Regions from separate parts of the Micromonospora sp. NPDC000663 genome, predicted to be linked through region 1. Evidence: riboswitches for the same ligand, from Rfam matches in the RefSeq annotation. Region 1 holds a riboswitch; the other holds the start of a gene.
What was found. Region 1 has a riboswitch for cobalamin ahead of cobN (cobaltochelatase subunit CobN). Riboswitches for the same ligand answer to the same signal wherever they lie in the genome.
Positions count from the first base shown of each region.

Region 1 (9,167 bases):
GACTCGGTGAATCCGTGCCGGGCCTGGGCGCGGTCGCCGACGATGGTGAAGCTCCGCGACGGGCAGCGCGACAGCAGCATCTGCCACTCGGCGTCGGTCAGCTCCTGGGCCTCGTCCACGACGACGTGCGCGAACGGGCCGGCCAGCAGGTCCGGATCCACGCTGGGCAGCGCGGACTCGTCGACAAGGGCGTCCTGAAGGTCCAGTTGGCGCAGGCTGGCCAGGACGCCCTCACCGTCGTCGTAGGTGTGGGCCTCGATGAGCTCGTCGACGACCGAGGCCATGCGCGCGCGTTCGGCGGCGACCATCGCCTCGTGGCGACGGTCGCGCCGCGACGCCTCCGGGTCCCCGAGCCGCTGTCGTGCCGCGTCCAGCAGCGGCAGGTCGGCCAGGGTCCAGGCCCGGGCATCGGCACGCCGGAGCCGGCCGACGTCGTCGGGGCTGAGCCAGGGGGCACACCTGCGCAGGTACGCGGGCACCGACCACAGGTCGGCGACGATATCGGTCGCGTCGAGCAGCGGCCAGGCGCGGTTCACTGTCGTCCGCAGTTCGCTGTTGGAGAGCAGCGACGCGCGGACCACGTCGTCCGGCTCGTCCCCGTCGTACCTCTCCAGCAGGATCGTGAGCAGTTCCTCCCAGATCTCGTCACGCGCCTCGTTGTGCGGGGTGCCCGGTCCGGGCGCCCGGAACGCCTCGGCCCAGTCGTCCGCGTCCAGCCGGATGTCGGCGTCGCCGGCGGTGACCGTCAGCGGCTGGTCCGGCGGCTCCTCGTAGAACCGAACGGCCTCCTCGATCGCCGTCACCAGGCGGGCGGAGGACTTCAGCCGGGCCACCTCCGGCTCCGCCTCGGCCACCGCAATGGCGCCCTCCGGGACGAGGTCCCGCAGGGTGCAGGTCTGCACGTCCTCCTCGCCGAGGCTGGGCAGGACGTCGGAGACGTACGCCAGGTAGGGCTGGTGCGGCCCGACGAACAGGACGCCGCCGCGCCGTTGGCCCAGGCGGGGGTCGGAGTAGAGCAGGTAGGCGGTCCGGTGCAGGGCGACGACGGTCTTGCCGGTACCCGGACCGCCGTCGACGACGAGGGCGCCCCGCGAGCCCGCCCGGATGATGGCGTCCTGGTCGGCCTGGATGGTGCCGAGCACGTCGCGCATCCGGGCCGACCTGTTGCCGCCGAGGGTGGCGATGAAGGCCGACTGGTCGTCGAGGGCGGCGTGCCCCTCCAACCCTTCCGGGGTGAACACCTCGTCCCAGTAGTCGCTGATCCGGCCGCGCGTCCAGCGGTAGCGGCGACGGCTCGCCAGACCCATCGGGTTCGCGTGGGTCGCGCCGAAGAACGGCTCGGCCGCCGGGGAACGCCAGTCCAGCAGCAGCCGACGCCCCGCGCCGTCGGTGAGGCCGAACCGTCCGACGTACACCGGCTCGGGGTCGTCGGCGTGGACGATCCGTCCCAGGCAGAGGTCCAGGCCGAAGCGGCGCAGTGCCCGCAGGCGGGCGGTCAGTCGCCGGATCTCCTCGTCCCGGGCCACCGCCTGCCGTCCCTTGCCGGCGGGTGTCCGACGCTCGATGTCGAGGCGGTCGGACAGCTCGGCGATCGACCTGTCGAGGCTCTCCGCGATGGCCGCGAAGTGCTGCTCGTCGCGGGCGATCAGCGCCGGGTCCGCCTTGGGGGAGAGGTGGTCGGGAAGGTCGAACACGCTGGCGATCTGGTGGCTCACGCCGTCTCCCGTTTCCGCAGGTCATGGGTCCGAGGCGCAATTCGGCGGTACGTACCCGGCCTTGCGGCAAGTCCCCCTATGCGGTATATGTTGGCAATGGAGGGGAGTGGGGTGGTCGCTCTCCTGTCCGATCAGCCCGTTCAGGGTGTCCGCTCCGCGTAGACCAGGTCCAACGTGTCGGTGTGCCCGGCCCAGCGCAGGTCGAGGTGCCAGCACCCCGCCCGCGGCATGTCGATGATCGACGGGCCCGGACCGCCGGCGACCTCGTGGGTCACCCGGGTGTCCGTGCCGTCCAGCGTCGCGGTGATCACCAGGGTGGACGGCTCGGTGGTGCGGGCCACCCAGAGGATCTTGTTGGTCGACCCGTCCCGCCTCACCTGTGCCAGGGGGTGGGTGAACAGCACGGCCAGGATGTCGCCCTTCGCGCCGAAGACGTGCGGGGTGCGGGTGTCACCGTGGAACCCGGTGTCCGCCCAGTCGGGCAGGGCTCCCGTCTCGACGCGCGAGTGACAACCCGCGCCCGTCGAGCCCGCTCCGGGCGTGACAGGTGTCGCCGGCCGGTCGCCGGGCGTACACCCCGCCAGCAGGAGCGCCGACCCCAGCGTGAACCTGACCCAGGCAGCCATGTCGCCCTCCGGTACGTCGAGGAAACCACGTCGTGTGTCGCACCTTCTCGACACCGCTCGGGGCCGGCGGGTTCCTACGTCATCGACCGGGCGACGTCGATCGCCTCCAGCTTGGTGAGGTCCCCCTCGAGCCGGTAACTCACGCCGTCCGCCTGCCAGATCAGGGTCGAGGCGGCCAGCCGGGCGGTCTCCTGGCGCACCTGCCCGGCACGGTCCACGTAGGACAGGACGTGTGGGTTGGCGACCCAGACGGCGAAGTCCCCGTTGACCTGGACCCACTCCGCGTCCGGTCGGACTGTCTCCTTGTGGAAGGACAGGTTGAGGCGGCCGTCGAAGGCGTCGATGCGTAGCGCGCCCCCTCGGTAGAGCAGCGTCGCGACCCGGTGGGCGCCGGTGGCGTCGGGGTCGGCGACAAGCACCTGCTCGGGCGGGCCGAGCTTCGCCGGTACGCGGATCGGAAAGCGCACCGCCCGCTGTGCCTCGTCCAGCCCCGACGTCCGCTGCGACGGCAACGGCGACGGGGTGCCGGCGGGCCGGCCCGACGACGGGGAGATGCTGACTCCCGCGAAGCGCAGCAGACCGCCAACGGCGTCGGCGACGGCGGCCCGTGTCGGCGGCAGCACCGCCACCAGCAGGGCGGCGAGGGCCGCAGCGGCGTACGCGCGCCACAGGTGTCGCCGGGGCGCGGCCACCCGGGCGCGCACGCGTGCTGTCACGTCCGGCGGGTCGGGCGTCTCCAGCCAGGCGGCGAGGTCGCGGAGGTCCTTCTCAAGGTCATCCATGCCGGACCTCCTCGCGGTCCAGCAGGCCGCGGAGTTTCGCCAACGCCCGTGACGTCCGCGACTTCACCGTGCCCCGGGGCCAGCCCAGCGCCTGCACGGTCTCCTCCTCGCTGAGGTCGAGGAAGAACCGGCAGACGATCACCTCGCGGTCGCGTACCGGAAGGTGGCGCAGCGCCCGCACGAGCGCCGCGCGCCGTTCCCCGGCGAGGACCGCGCCGACCGCCCCGTCCTCGGCGGCCTCCGACGCCGGGCTGGCGGCCGCCGCGCGCAGGAACAGCCCCTCCCGACGGCTGCGCGTACGGTGCAGGTTGCGGGTCTCGTTGGCGACGATCGCCAGGAGCCAGGACCGGAAGGACGACTCACCGCGGTAGCGGGCGAGTTTGCGGTACGCCTTCACGAACGCCTCCTGGACGATGTCCTCGGAGTCCGATCCCGCACCGAGCAGCACCGCCGTCCGGTACGCGGACGCGGTGTGCCGGGCGACCAGGAGGTCGTACGCCTCGAGGTCACCTGTTCGGGCGCGGGTGACGAGAACGTGGTCGTCCAGGGGAGCCTCCGGTTCGATCACCCTCATGACACCGCACGCGGGCTGCGGGTTCCATCCGGTACGGGGTCAGCTTGCTCCCATCCGGCGTGCAGGGCTTTGCCAGGAATCGGTGCTGCACTGGGGGGGAGCGTCGAGGAGAGGGGTGGGGGCATGGGCTGGTTCAGTAGGCGGGCACGGGGTGCCGAGGCGACCCCGACGAAGCTGGACCGGGAGGCGACCCGCGACGACCTCGCCGCGCTGGAGGCGTTCGTCACCAGCCGACGGGGGGTGGAGTTCTACCTGGAGCCGGAGACCACCGCCACCGACACGACAGTCGTGGCGATCGCCCACGACGGGGAGTGGATCCGCCGCCGCACCGGCACGCCACGAGCTGCGGGCGCCATCGCCCGCAAGCACGCGGTGCCGCTGTACGAGGCGGGGCGTACCGGCTACCCCGAGCGGATGCGGGTGTGGAGCCGGGCCCACCCGGAGCGCCACGCCCGCTGAGACTCCTCCGCCAAGAAGCCAAGCACCGCCGGGCCAGCGCGGCGGGGGCCAGAGTGCCGGACATCCTTTGCTCTGCTTACCGATAAGCGGCAGTAACGCTCCCTTTCTGTGGCGTATGGGTAAGCAGAGCAAAGGAAGCCGGGCATTGATCCGGGGTATCGAGGCCGGATGATCCGCTGTCGCGCCGACAGCTGAAGCTCGGTGACGCACACCCGCTCGGCCGGCCGGAGCGGCGTTGACCCGCAGCGCAGGGGTGTGGCAGCATTCGCAGCCTGACGGCAGTGAAGGAAGTCGGTGCGAATCCGACGCGGTCCCGCCACTGTCACCGGGGAGCGATCCCCCCTCGTGAGTCACGGCCGTGTGTCTGCGGTTGGAAGGCCGGGGGAGAGCGTCGATCCGGAAGCCAGGATACTTCGGCCGTCGGGACGTACCCCAGGGCGTGGACACCCGAGGAGGACCCGATGACGCTTGGCGTCTCCATCATTGACGGCTACTGCCGTCTTCCGCACGGCGGCCGTGCCGTCGTCGCGATCGGCATCGACTCCGTTCACCGCTGAGTTCCGGACCGCGCCGCCCGTCGCTCCCGGCCGCAGGCCGCTGAGCCGGCTGGATCGCGGTCCTCGCTGAACCCTGCGCCCATCCCACGTCGCCAGGCCGCTCTCGCGAGCGTGCCGACGTTACCGTCCGGAGCCTGCCGTGCGCGTTCTGCTACTCTCCACCGCCGACACCGACCTGCTGGCCGCCCGCGCCAGTGACGCCGACTACCGGCTCGCCAACCCGGCACGGGTCGTGGCCGACGAGGTGCCCGCCCTGCTCGAGGGGGTCGACCTCGCCGTCGTACGCCTGCTCGGGGGTCGCCAGGCGTGGCCGGACGGCCTCGCGGCGGTGCTCACCAGCGGACTGCCCGCCGTCGTGCTCGGCGGTGAGGCGGCGCCCGACGCGGAGCTGATGGCCCTGTCCACGGTGCCGTCCGGAGTGGTCACCCAGGCCCTGGCGTATCTCGTCGAGGGCGGACCGGACAACCTGGCGCAGCTCGCCCGGTTCCTCGGCGACACAGTCCTGTTCACAGGCGAGGGCTTCGCCCCACCGGCACGCACACCTGCGTACGGCGTGCACGGCGCGCACCTGGCCGACCCGTACCTGCCGACAGTGGGGATCGTCTTCTACCGGGCACACGCCCTGGCCGGCAACACCGGATTCGTCGACGTGCTCGCCGACGCGGTACGCGACGCCGGCGGCAATCCGCTGCCGATCTACTGCGGCTCGCTGCGCGGGCTGAGCGCCGGCACCGAACCGCTCGGGCTGTTCGCCCGCTGTGACGCGCTGCTGGTCACGGTGCTCGCCGCAGGTGGCGCGGTCGCCGCCGACGCCTCCGGCGGCGGGGCCGAGGACGCCTGGGACGTGGGAGCCCTCGCCGCCCTGGACGTACCGGTCATCCAGGCGCTCTGCCTCACCAGCACCCGCGACCAGTGGGCCGCCAGCGACGCCGGACTGTCCCCGTTGGACGCGGCGATGCAGGTGGCCATCCCCGAGTTCGACGGCCGGATCGTCACCGTGCCGTTCTCGTTCAAGCGGATCGACGCCGACGGCCTCTCCGTCTACGCCGCCGATCCCGAACGGGCCGCCCGGGTCGCCGGGATCGCGGTGCGCCACGCCCGCCTGCGGTACGTGCCCAACGGCGACAAGCGGATCGCCGTGGTGCTCAGCTCGTACCCCACCAAGCACTCCCGGGTCGGCAACGCCGTCGGACTGGACACCCCCGTCTCGGCGGTCCGGCTGCTCGGCGCGCTCGCCGAGGCCGGCTACCACCTGGGCGACGCGCCGGTGCCCGACGACGGCGACGCGCTGATCCACGCGCTGATCGCCGCGGGCGGGCACGACGTGGAGTGGCTCACCCCCGAACAGTTGGCCGCCGCCGAGGCCCGGATACCCGCGCAGACGTACCGGCGGTGGTTCGACCAGATCCCGGCCGAGCTGCGCGATCGGATGCGGGAGCACTGGGGGGAGCCGCCCGGCGAGCTGTACACCGACGGCGGCGACATCGTGCTCGCCGGGCTGCGCTTCGGAAACGTGGTGCTGCTCATCCAGCCGCCGCGCGGCTTCGGGGAGAACCCGATCGCCATCTACCACGACCCGGACCTGCCGCCGAGTCACCACTACCTGGCCGCGTACCGCTGGCTTGCCGCGCCGGTCGCGGACGGCGGCTTCGGCGCGGACGCCGTGGTGCACCTGGGCAAACACGGCACCCTCGAATGGCTGCCCGGCAAGGGCCTCGGGCTGGCCGCCGACTGCGCACCCGACGCGGTCCTCGGCGACCTGCCGCTGGTGTACCCGTTCATCGTCAACGACCCCGGCGAGGGCACCCAGGCCAAACGCCGGGCGCACGCAGTGGTCGTCGACCACCTGGTGCCGCCGATGGCCCGCGCCGAGACGTACGGCGAGCTGGCCAAGCTGGAGCAACTGCTCGACGAGTACGCGACGGTGCAGGCACTCGACCCGGCCAAGGTGCCCACCGTGCGGGCGCAGATCTGGGACCTCGTACGCGCCGCCGAACTGCACCACGACCTGCACGCCGAGGCGATGCCGGGCGCGGACGACTTCGACGACTTCGTGCTGCACCTCGACGGGTACCTGTGCGAGGTCAAGGACGTGCAGATCCGCGACGGACTGCACATCCTCGCCGCCGCGCCGACCGGTGAGCCCCGGGTCAACCTGGTCCTCGCGGTGCTGCGCGCCCCGCAGATCTGGGGCGGCGCCCACGCCCTGCCCGGTCTGCGGCAGGCACTCGCCGCCGCGTACGGCCTCGACGAGCAGGAACTGCTCGCGGCACCGGGAGAACGACTGGCCCTGCCCACGGCGCTCACCGACGCGGTGGACGGGCCGGCCGGCACCGCCGCCGACGCCGTCGACCTGATCGAGGCCCTCGCCCGGCGGCTGGTCGTCGGCATGGAGACCCTGCACTGGGACGTGGACGCCGCCGACGCCGTGGTCGTCGAGGTGACCGGCCAACCGTTCCCGGACGCCGTCGCGGTGCTGCGCTTCGCCGCCACCGAACTGGTGCCCCGACTCGCGCGGACCACCGACGAGCTGACGAACACCCTCGGCGCGCTCGACGGCCGGTTCGTGCCGCCCGGACCCTCCGGCTCACCCACCCGGGGCCTGGTCAACGTGCTTCCCACCGGTCGCAACTTCTACTCCGTCGACCCCAAGGCGATCCCCAGCCGCAACGCCTGGGACGTCGGCGTGGCCCTGGCCGACTCGCTGCTCGCCCGGCACCTCGCCGACACCGGGGCGTACCCCCGCTCGGTGGGGTTGACCGTGTGGGGCACCAGCGCGATGCGCACCCAGGGCGACGACATCGCCGAGGTGCTCGCGCTGCTGGGCTGCCGACCGGTCTGGGACGAGCGGTCCCGGCGGGTCACCGGCGTCGAGGTGGTGCCGACCGCCGAGCTGGGCCGACCGCGCGTCGACGTGGCAGTGCGCATCTCCGGGTTCTTCCGCGACGCGTTCCCGCACGTCGTTGCCCTGCTCGACGACGCCGTCCGACGGGTCGCCGCCCTCGACGAGCCGGACGCGGACAACTACCTGCGCGCCCACGTCAACGCCGACCTCGCCGAGCACGGCGACGAGCGGCGGGCCACCGCCCGGATCTTCGGCTCCCAACCCGGCGCGTACGGCGCCGGTCTGCTGCCCCTGATCGACGCCCGGACCTGGCGTGACGACGCCGACCTGGCCGAGGTGTACGCGGTCTGGGGCGGCTACGCGTACGGCCGGGGCCTGGACGGGCGGGAGGCACGAGCCGACATGGAACGCTCGTTCGCCCGGATCGCGGTGGCCGTGAAGAACCAGGACACCCGCGAGCACGACATCGTCGACTCCGACGACTACTTCCAGTACCACGGCGGGATGGTGGCGATGGTCCGCCACCTCACCGGCACGTCACCGCAGGCGTACGTGGGTGACTCGGCGATGCCGCACGACGTGCGGACCCGCACGTTGGGAGAGGAGACCCGGCGGGTGTTCCGGGCCCGGGTGGTCAACCCGAGGTGGATCGCCGCGATGCGCCGGCACGGCTACAAGGGGGCGTTCGAACTGGCCGCCACAGTGGACTACCTGTTCGGCTACGACGCCACAGCCGGCGTCGTGGACGACTGGATGTACGAGCACCTGGCCGCCGCGTACCTGTTCGACGAGACGACCCGGGAGTTCCTGGAGCGGTCCAACCCGTGGGCGCTGCGCGGCATCACCGAACGGCTGCTGGAGGCCGCGGACCGGGGCCTGTGGGCCGAACCCGACCCGGCCACCCTGGACCGGCTCCGCGACACGTACCTGGCCAGCGAGGGTGACCTGGAGGACCGGGCATGACGTACCCGTTCAGTGCCGTGCTCGGCATGGCCGACATGCGGTTGGCGCTGCTGCTCAACGCGGTCTCCCCGGCGATCGGTGGGGTCCTCGTGCGCGGCGAGAAGGGCACCGCCAAGTCGACGGCAGTGCGCGCCCTCGCCGCGCTGCTGCCCCCGGTCGGCCGGGTCGCCGGCTGCCGGTTCGGCTGTGACCCGGCCGAGCCCGACCCGGCCTGCCCGGACGGCCCGCACCCGGTCGACGCGCCCGCCGAGACCCGGCCGGCCCGCCTGGTCGAGCTGCCGGTCGGCGCCGCCGAGGACCGGGTGGTCGGGTCGCTGGACCTGGAGCGGGCCATCGGCGAGGGGGTACGCGCCTTCGAGCCGGGTCTGCTCGCCGCCGCCCACCGGGGCGTGCTCTACGTCGACGAGGTCAACCTGCTGCACGACCATCTCGTCGACCTGCTGCTTGACGCGGCGGCGATGGGCCGCAGCCACGTCGAACGCGAGGGCGTCTCGGTCAGCCACGCGGCCCGGTTCCTGCTGGTGGGCACCATGAACCCGGAGGAGGGGGAGTTGCGCCCGCAGTTGCTCGACCGGTTCGGGCTCACCGTCGAGGTGGGGGCGAGCCGGGACCCGGCGGTCCGGGTCGAGGTGGTCCGCCGCCGGCT
Region 1 covers NZ_JBIAYR010000004.1:379,744-388,910, forward strand. Annotated here, with positions in the region: gene helR (RNA polymerase recycling motor ATPase HelR) at 1-1,715, opposite strand, end outside; gene ACFY1S_RS17270 (hypothetical protein) at 1,856-2,341, opposite strand; gene ACFY1S_RS17275 (hypothetical protein) at 2,416-3,123, opposite strand; gene ACFY1S_RS17280 (RNA polymerase sigma factor) at 3,116-3,697, opposite strand; gene ACFY1S_RS17285 (hypothetical protein) at 3,821-4,156, shown strand; cobalamin riboswitch at 4,441-4,570, shown strand; gene cobN (cobaltochelatase subunit CobN) at 4,853-8,521, shown strand; gene ACFY1S_RS17295 (VWA domain-containing protein) at 8,518-9,167, shown strand, end outside.

Region 2 (9,167 bases), on a different contig from region 1:
GAGTGCGCCGCCCAGCGCGCCGGCAACGTCACCGTCCAGTGGGACGGGGTGACCACCGAGACCGACGTCGAGGGGCAGGTCAACCTGATCCAGAACTTCGTCACCAAGAAGGTCGACGGGATCGTCTACGCGGCCACCGACTCGCAGGCGTTGGCGCCGGCGACCGACCAGGCGCTCAGCGCCGACATTCCGGTCGCGATGATCGACTCCGGCACCAGCCCGCAGCCGTCGGAGGTGCCGCTCTTCGCCACCGACAACAAGGCGTCGGCCGTCGAGGCCGCCAAGTTGCTCGCCAGCGAACTCGGCCCTGGCAACCACGACGTGGCGCTTGTGGAGTTCCAGCCCGGGTCGCAGACCAACACCGAGCGGGTCGAGGGTTTCAAGGCAGGCCTCGCCCAGTTCCCCAACCTCAAGCTGGTCGGCCAGCAGCCCAGCCGCAGCGACGTCAACGAGGCGCGGCGGGTCACCGAGAACATCCTCACCGCCAACCCCAACCTCGCTGGCATCTTCGCGGCCAACGAGCCGAGCGTGCTCGGCGCCGCGCAGGCCGTCCGGGCCGCCGGCAAGTCCGGCAAGGTGGTCATCATCGGCTGGGATGCCGCCCCCGACGAGGTCGCCGGCCTGCGCAACGGCCAGATCTCGGCGCTTGTCGTGCAGAACCCCTTCAAGATGGGCTACTTCGGCGTCGACAAGATGGTCAAGCACCTGCGGGACAAGGCGCCGCTTGCGTCGGCCGACACCGGCGTCACGTTCGTCACCAAGGAGAACATCGACTCGCCGGAGACCAAGGCGGTGCTCGAACCCAGCTGCGCGAACCCTCCGGTGCAGTGATGGCCACGACTCCGACGGCCGCCGCCGAAGCCGACGAACGCCCACCGGCCGGGGAACCGCCGGTCCTGGAGGCCCGGGGCATCGTCAAGCGTTTCGGGCACGTCGAGGCGCTGCGCGGCGCCGACTTCACGGTCCACCGGGGCGAGGTCGTCGCGCTGATCGGTGACAACGGCGCCGGCAAGAGCACACTGATCAAGACCCTGTCCGGTGTGCACCCGCCCGACGAGGGCGAGATCCGGGTGGGTGGCCGTCCGGTGCGGTTCTCGACCCCTGTCGACGCGCGTCGCGCGGGGGTGGAGACGGTCTACCAGGATCTCGCCGTCGCCGACGACCTCAGCGTGGCGGCCAACCTGTACCTGGGACGGGAGATCGTGCGCTCCGGCCCACTCGGGCGGCTCGGCCTGCTCGACAAGCGGGCCATGCGGCAGGGCGCCGCCGCGGCCCTGGACGAACTGGGCGTACGGATCCCCCGGGTCACCACCCCGATCGCCATGCTGTCCGGTGGGCAGCGGCAGTGCGTGGCGGTGGCCCGGGCGATCATCTGGGCGACGAACGTGGTCATCCTCGACGAGCCCACCGCGGCACTCGGGGTCGTCCAGACCGGACGGGTGCTCGACGTCGTCCGGCGGGCGCGGGACGCCGGCATGTCGGTAGTACTGGTGAGCCACAACATGCCCCAGGTGCTGGAGATCGCCGACCGGGTCGAGGTGCTGCGACTGGGCCGGCGAGCCGCCCGGCTGCGCGCCGACGAGGTCACCACCGACGACCTGGTGGCGGCGATGACCGGGAGTGCGGAACGGGAGGACCGGTGACGGCGGTCGGGGCCGACCGCGGCGGGGTGGGCCGGTGACCTGTCGCACGCCGCACCTCACCGCGCTGGGCTTCGGCGCCGCGCAGGGTGGCAACCTCTACCGGGCGACGTCCGACGAGGACTTCGCCGCGGCGGTGGACATCGCGTGGAACGGCGGCATCCGGTACTTCGACACGGCGCCGCACTACGGGCTCGGCCTGTCCGAGCGACGCCTGGGGGAGGCTCTGCGCTCCCGACCACGCGACGAGTACGTGGTGTCGACGAAGGTCGGCCGGCTGCTGGTGCCGTCGCCCGAGACCGCGCACCTGCTGGATCCGGAGGGCTTCGCGGTCCCGGCCGACCACCGGCGGGTCTGGGACTTCAGCCGCGACGGCGTACGCCGGTCGTTGGAGGCGAGCCTTCGGCGTACCGGCCTGGACCGGATCGACATCGTGTACCTGCACGACCCGGACGCGCACTGGGAGCAGGCCGCGGACGAGGCGGTGCCGGCGCTGGTGGAGCTGCGGGATCAGGGGGTGATCGGCGCGATCGGCGCTGGGATGAACCAGTCCGCCATGCTCGCCCGGTTCGTGACGGAGACGGACGTCGACGTGGTGATGTGCGCCGGCCGGTTCACCCTGCTGGAGCAGGGCGCGCTTGTCGACCTGCTCCCCGCCGCGCGGGCCCGCCGGGTCGGCGTGGTGATCGCCGGGGTCTACAACTCCGGGCTGCTGGCCCGGGACACCCCGCCGTCCGACGCGGTCTACAACTACCAGCAGGCCCCGCCGGAGGTGATCGAGCAGGCCCGCCGGACAGCGCGGGTGTGCCAGTCGTACGGCGTCACCCTGCCCGAGGCGGCGTTGGCGTTCGTCCGCCGGCATCCGGCAGTGGTCTCGACAGTGGTCGGCATGCGCGACGAGGCGCAGGTGACCGAGACCCTGCGCCGCTCGGCCGCCGAGGTGCCGGATCAGCTCTGGACGGCGCTGTACGAGGAGGGGCTGCTCGACGTGCGGGCGTGAGGGCGGGCGGTCACGGGCCGGCGGCCTCGCCGTTGGTGTCGGCGTCGTCGGGCAGCTCCTGCAACGACTCCTCCACCCCGATCAGGTGGTTGGCCATCCGGGTGCGGGCGCGTTCGGGGTCGCGTGCCACGAGGGCCTTCAGGATCGCCACGTGCTCGTCGTGGGTACGCCGGTCCGCGCCCTCCTCGTGCAGGCTGCGCCAGAGCCGCCCGCGCAGGGTGCGCCCGGCGAACGCCTCGATCAGGCCGACGAGCACCGGATTGTCGGCGTGCACCGCGATGATCCGGTGGAAGGCGATGTCGATTTCCATTATGCGTTCGTGGTCCTGCGGCAACCGGCCGGCGATCCGGGCCGCCTCGTCGAGCAGTTCTCCCGCCTGGGCGAGGGCCTCGTCGGTGATCCTGGTCGCCGCCAATCCTGCGGCCTCGCACTCCAGCAGGCGTCGGACGGTGTGGATGTGCCGCGGGTCGCCCTGGCCCTGGAAGTCCACGACGAAGCCCATCGGCGCCAGCAGCTGCGGTGCGTCCAGGTTGGTGATGTAGGTGCCGTCGCCCTGCCGGATGTTGACGATGCCGAGGATCGACAGGGCCGACATCCCCTCGCGCAACGAGCCCCGTGAGACGCCCAGCGACTCGGCGAGGTCCTTCTCGACGGGCAGCCGATCCCCGGGCTTGAACGTCCCTTCGAGGATCATCCGCTTGATGCCGTTCACCACCTCGTCGGTACGGGACACGACGCGACACCCCCTAACGGCCGGCGGGGGTGGCCGCCCCACCCGCGATGACGTACGGCTCCGGAGATGACACGGTAGCCGGGTCCGCCGCCGCCCAGTAGTGGCCGTCGGGGAACCGGTACAGCGCGATCGACTCCTGACGCATCCGGGTGGAGTAGCCGGGCTGCCCGGGCAGGACGTAACCGCTGCCCGAACCGGTGTCCCGTACGACGCACGGGTCGGTGAAGTGCTCGTGCAGGTGGTCGACGAACTCGGTGACCCGGCCGGTGAGGTCTCCGGAGACCGCGACGTAGTCGAGCACCGAGACGTGCTGGACCATCTCGCACAGGCCGACGCCCCCCGCGTGCGGGCACACGGGGACGCCGAACTTCGCGGCGAGGAGCAGCACGGCGACGATCTCGTTGACGCTGGCCAGCCGGCCGGTGTCCAGCTGGCAGAAGTCGATGGCCCCGGCCTGGAACAGCTGCTTGAACATCACCCGGTTGTGGCAGTGCTCGCCGGTGGCGACGCCGATGGGCGCGACGGCACGGCGGATGGCCGCGTGGCCGAGGATGTCGTCGGGGCTGGTGGGTTCCTCGATCCACAGTGGCTTGAACCGGGCGAGAGCCGTCACCCACTCGATGGCCTGACCTACGTCCCACACCTGGTTGGCGTCGATCATGAGGTGGCGGTCCGGGCCGAGGATCTCCCGGGCGATCGTGCACCGGCGGATGTCGTCGTCGAGGTTGGCGCCCACCTTGAGCTTGACGTACCCGTAGCCGGTGTCCACCGCCTCCTGGCACAGCCGGCGCAGCTTGTCGTCGCCGTAGCCGAGCCAGCCGGCCGAGGTGGTATAGGCGGGGTAACCGGTGCGGCGCAGCTCGGCGAGGCGGTCGGCCTTGGTGCTCTCCTTGGCGCGCAGGATGGCGAGCGCCTCGTCCCGGGTCAGCGCGTCGGACAGGTAACGCAGGTCCGCGATGTCGACGAGCTGCTCGGGGGACATGTCGACGAGCAGGCGCCACAGCGGTTTGGCGGCGAGCCGGGCCACCAGATCCCAGGAGGCGTTCAACACGGCGGCGAGGGACAGGTGCACGACGCCTTTCTCCGGGCCGAGCCAGCGCAGCTGCGAGTCGGAGGTGAGCAGGCGGTAGACCGCCCCCATGTCCGCCGCCATCGTCGTCACGTCCAGGCCGACCAGGCGCCGGGCCTGGTGGACCGCCGCGGCGGCGACGATGTCGTTGCCGCGCCCGATGGTGAAGGTCAGCCCGTGACCGGCGAGCGGCGCACCCGTGCTGTCCAGACCGTCGGTGTGCAGGACGACGTACGCCGCCGAGTAGTCACCGTCCTTGTTCATGGCGTCGGAGCCGTCAGCGGTCAGGGAGGTGGGGAAGCGGACGTCCTCGACGGTGACGGCAGTGATCTGCGGCATGCGCTCCTCGCCCGGCTAACGAAAGATCGGATGATGCCTGGGAGTGTACGGACGCCCGATCAGGGCCGTCAACGATGTCGATCAACGCCTGGGCCCAGACATCCGATGTTTGCCGGGCTCCCTTCCAGCCGGTGGGATGGCTTCCCGGTCAGCCCTGGCGCGGGATGAGGCCCGGTACGCCGTACTGCCGGTCGAGGACCAGCATGGCCGCGCCCGCCGCGATCACGTCCGCGCCCAGGCTGGACAGGGCGACGTCGGTGACCAGCCAGTCCGCGCGGGGCACCTGGGTGTGCACCGCCTCCTCGACCGCCGCGAGGTAGGCGTCCTGGTGCCGCAGGAGGTCGGCGCCCGCCAGCACCACGTGGGCGAGGTCGAGGGTCTGGAGCAGGTTGACCACGCCGACGGCCAGGACGCGGGCGGCCCGCGCGATGTCGCCGGCCTCGGCGGCCCGGTTGTGCACGATCTCCAGACATCCGTGGCGTCCGCACACGCAGCGCGGTCCGTCGAGGTCGACGACCGTGTGGCCGAACTCGCCGGCGTTGGTGTGCGCTCCCCGGTGGGCAGTGCCGCCCAGCCAGAAGCCGCCGCCGATGCCAGACTCGACCATGATGAGGACCGCGTCGCCGAAGGTCCCGCCGCGCCGCCACGCTTCGGCCGTGACCCCTGCGGTGACGTCCTTGTCCAGGTGGACCGGCAGGCCCAGGTGCGCCTGCGCGAGCTTGCGCAGCGGTACGTCGTGCCAGTGCCGCAGGCCGTGGGCGTCGCGGACCAGGCCGTTCTCGTGGTCCAGTGGGCCGATCATGCCGATGCCGACGCCTGTGAGCCGGCCTCGCGGCTCCCAGTCCGCGGTGATCGCGTCGATGCCGGCGCGCAGGGCGTGCAGCAGGTGTTCGGGGGTGAAGTCGCGGGGGAGCGGGCTGACCGCCGAGTGGTGCACCTTGCCGGCCAGGTCGACGAGCACCAGCCGCAGCGTGCGCCGGGCGACGTGGGCGCCGATGGCGTACCGGCTGTCGGGGACCAGCTCGTAGACGACGGCGGGCTTGCCGATGCCCGGACGGCGCACGCCAGCGGACCGGATCAGCCCGTCGGCGGTCAGGCGGGCGATGACCTTGGAAACCGCCTGCGGGGTCAGGCCGGTGGCGGTGACGACTGTCGACCGCTCGAATGTCGGCACGGAACGCCCCACCGCCATGACCAGCGCCTGGTTGTAGCCGCGCAGGAACGTCACGTCGGCTGTGGTGCGCGTCATCCCACCACCCTATTACGCAACGCTGTTGCTAAATTTTCCCGGTGGATGGACTGAGCAGAAATCGACGCCTCGCCGCGGTGGCCGCCCTGGCCCTGGGCGGCGTCGCGGTAGGCCTGACCGAGTTCGTGGCGATGGGCCTGCTGCCCGACATCGCGCGGGGACTGCTCCCGCAGCGGTACGCCCAGTCGCCGTCCGACGCGGTGGCCCGGGCCGGCTGGATGATCACCGCGTACGCGCTAGGCGTGGTCGTGGGCGCTCCGCTGATCGCCGCGCTGAGCGCGCGCCTGCCCCGCAAGAAGCTGGTGCTCGGGCTGCTCGTCCTCTTCGCCGTCGGGACCGTCGCGTCGGCGACCGCCCCGACGTTCGACCTGGTGCTTGTCGCGCGGTTCGTCGCGGCGCTGCCGCACGGCGCGTACTTCGGGGCGGCTGGTCTGCTCGCGGCGGCCCTGCTGGGACCCGGCAACGAGGCCCGTGGCTTCGCCGCCGTGCTCAGCGGGTTGACCGTGAGCAACGTGGTGGGCGTACCCTTGATCACCCGGCTCGGGCAGGAGGCCGGCTGGCGTACCGCGTACCTGGTCATCGCCGGGGTCTTCCTGCTCACCCTGCTGGCGGTCCTCGCGGTCGTCCCGGAGGTCGCCGCGGCGGTGGACAGCTCGCCGGCCGCCGAGCTGCGGGCCCTGCGGACCCGGCAGGTGTGGCTCGTCGCGGCCACCGGGGCTGTCGGGTTCGCCGGCTTCTTCGCGGTCAACACGTACATCGCCCCGGTCACCACCGACGTCGCCGGCCTCGCCGCCGCGACGGTGCCGTGGGCGCTCGTCGCGGTGGGCCTGGGCATGACCGTCGGCAACGCGCTGGGCGGCTGGCTCGCGGACCGGGACCTGCGCCGCAGCATGATCGTCGGCTTCGTCTCGATGATCGTGAGTATCACCGTCTTCGGCCTCGTCGCGTCGAACCCCGTCGGCCTGTTCGTGGGGGCGTTCCTGGTCGGCGCGACGAGTCTCTACCTCGGGCCGGTCCTGCAGGCGCGCCTCATCACCGTCGCCCCGGGAGCCCAGCTCATGGGCGCGGCCATGAACCAGTCGGCGATGAACATCGCGAACAGTCTCGGCGCGGCCCTGGGCAGTGTCGCCATCGCCGCCGGGTTCGGCTACCTCGCACCGGCCTGGGTCGGCGTGCTCCTGGCCGTCCTCGGGTTGGGCCTGGCCGGTGTCAGCGTCACCGTCGAGCGCCGCTCGCGTACCCCCGAGCCGATCGCCGTCGCCAGCTGAACGCCTGCCGTGACGGCAGTCACCGACACGCCCGACACCGAGATGTGGGGTGCGACAACCGCGGCGTCCCTATATATGGTGTCGAGCGCAGCTGGTTCGGCCGCTCATCCGGAGTGGTCGAGGCAAGAGGGAACCCGGTGGGAATCCGGGACTGTCCCGCAGCGGTGAGTGGGAACGACAGCCGTCATCAGCACTGGGCCACCAAACGCCTGGGAAGCGACGGCCGGTAGGAGACCGGCGAGACCGGTCGTGCCCGCGAGTCCGAAGACCTGCCAGCGCGCCGTACGTCCGCACCCGGGCGAACGGCGGTCCGAGGCCGCGTGGGACGGCCGACGCCACATGACCCGCGCCGTGCCGGCGTGGCGTCCGCCGGTGTCTGTCTCCTCGTGTCCGGACCATCAGGTCTCGAACTCCGAGGAGCGAGTGGTGACAGTCACCGAGGTAGTCCCGACCGCCAGCGACACGGCGCCGTGCCGCGCGCAGATGCGGGTCCGCAAGCGCGACGGCAACACCGAACCGGTGGACGTCAACAGGATCGTCCGGGCCGTCGAGCGGTGGTCCGACGACCTCACCGACGTCGACCCGCTGCGGGTCGCGACCCGCACGATCAGCGGCCTGTACGACGGCGCGACGACAGCGGAACTGGACCGGCTCTCCATCCAGACCGCCGCCGAGATGATCGGCGAGGAGCCGCAGTACTCGCGCCTGGCCGCCCGACTGCTGGCCGGGTACGTCGACAAGGAGGTCCGCCGGCAGGGAGTCACCTCGTTCAGCGCTGCCATCCGCACCGGTCACGCCGAGGGCCTGATCGGCGACGACACGGCCGCGTTCGTGGCCGCGCACGCTGCGACGCTCGACGACGCCGTCGACCCGGACGGCGACCGCCGCTTCGAGTACTTCGGCCTGCGCACGGTGTACGACAGGTACCTGCTGCGCCACCCGAGCACCCGGCTGGTGCTGGAGACCCCGCAGTACTGGCTGCTGCGGGTGGCCTGCGGCCTGTCCACCACCCCCGACGAGGCGGTCGGCTTCTACCGGCTGATGTCCAGCCTGGCCTACCTGCCCAGCTCGCCGACGCTGTTCAACTCCGGCACCCGGCACACCCAGATGTCCTCCTGCTACCTGGTCGACTCCCCGCGCGACGAGCTGGATTCGATCTACCAGCGGTACGCCCAGGTCGCCAACCTGTCCAAGTTCGCCGGCGGTATCGGCATCGCGTACTCGCGGGTCCGGTCCCGGGGCGCGCTGATCCGCGGCACCAACGGGCAGTCCAACGGGATCGTGCCGTGGCTGCGTACCCTCGACGCCAGCGTCGCCGCAGTCAACCAGGGCGGCCGGCGCAAGGGCGCGGCCTGCGTCTACCTGGAGCCGTGGCACCCGGACATCGAGGAGTTCCTGCACCTGCGCGACAACACGGGCGAGGACGCCAGGCGCACCCACAACCTGAACCTGGCCAACTGGATCCCGGACGAGTTCATGCGCCGGGTCGAGGCCGACGGGATGTGGTCGCTGTTCGACCCGCACGAGGTGCCCGAGCTGCCCGACCTGTGGGGGGAGCGGTTCGACGTCGCGTACCGGACCGCCGAGGCGCAGGGCCGCTACGTGCGGCAGGTGCCGGCGCGGGAGCTGTACGCGACGATGATGCGTACCCTCGCCCAGACCGGCAACGGGTGGATGACCTTCAAGGACGCCGCGAACCGGCTGTGCAACCAGACCGCCGACGACGGCAACGTGGTGCACCTGTCCAACCTGTGCACCGAGATCATCGAGGTGTCCAGCGACGCCGAGACCGCCGTGTGCAACCTCGGCTCGGTCAACCTCGCCGCCCACCTCGCCGACGGTGACCTCGACTGGGATCGGCTGCGCGCC
Region 2 covers NZ_JBIAYR010000007.1:200,856-210,022, reverse strand. Annotated here, with positions in the region: gene ACFY1S_RS23300 (ABC transporter substrate-binding protein) at 1-831, shown strand, start outside; gene ACFY1S_RS23295 (ATP-binding cassette domain-containing protein) at 831-1,643, shown strand; gene ACFY1S_RS23290 (aldo/keto reductase) at 1,678-2,640, shown strand; gene ACFY1S_RS23285 (FadR/GntR family transcriptional regulator) at 2,651-3,373, opposite strand; gene ACFY1S_RS23280 (L-fuconate dehydratase) at 3,387-4,781, opposite strand; gene ACFY1S_RS23275 (ROK family protein) at 4,930-6,030, opposite strand; gene ACFY1S_RS23270 (MFS transporter) at 6,072-7,298, shown strand; cobalamin riboswitch at 7,374-7,590, shown strand; gene ACFY1S_RS23265 (ribonucleoside-diphosphate reductase subunit alpha) at 7,782-9,167, shown strand, end outside.
Region 2: it holds a riboswitch for cobalamin, as region 1 does, so the genes downstream of both, ACFY1S_RS23265 (ribonucleoside-diphosphate reductase subunit alpha) here and cobN (cobaltochelatase subunit CobN) in region 1, are expected to answer to the same signal.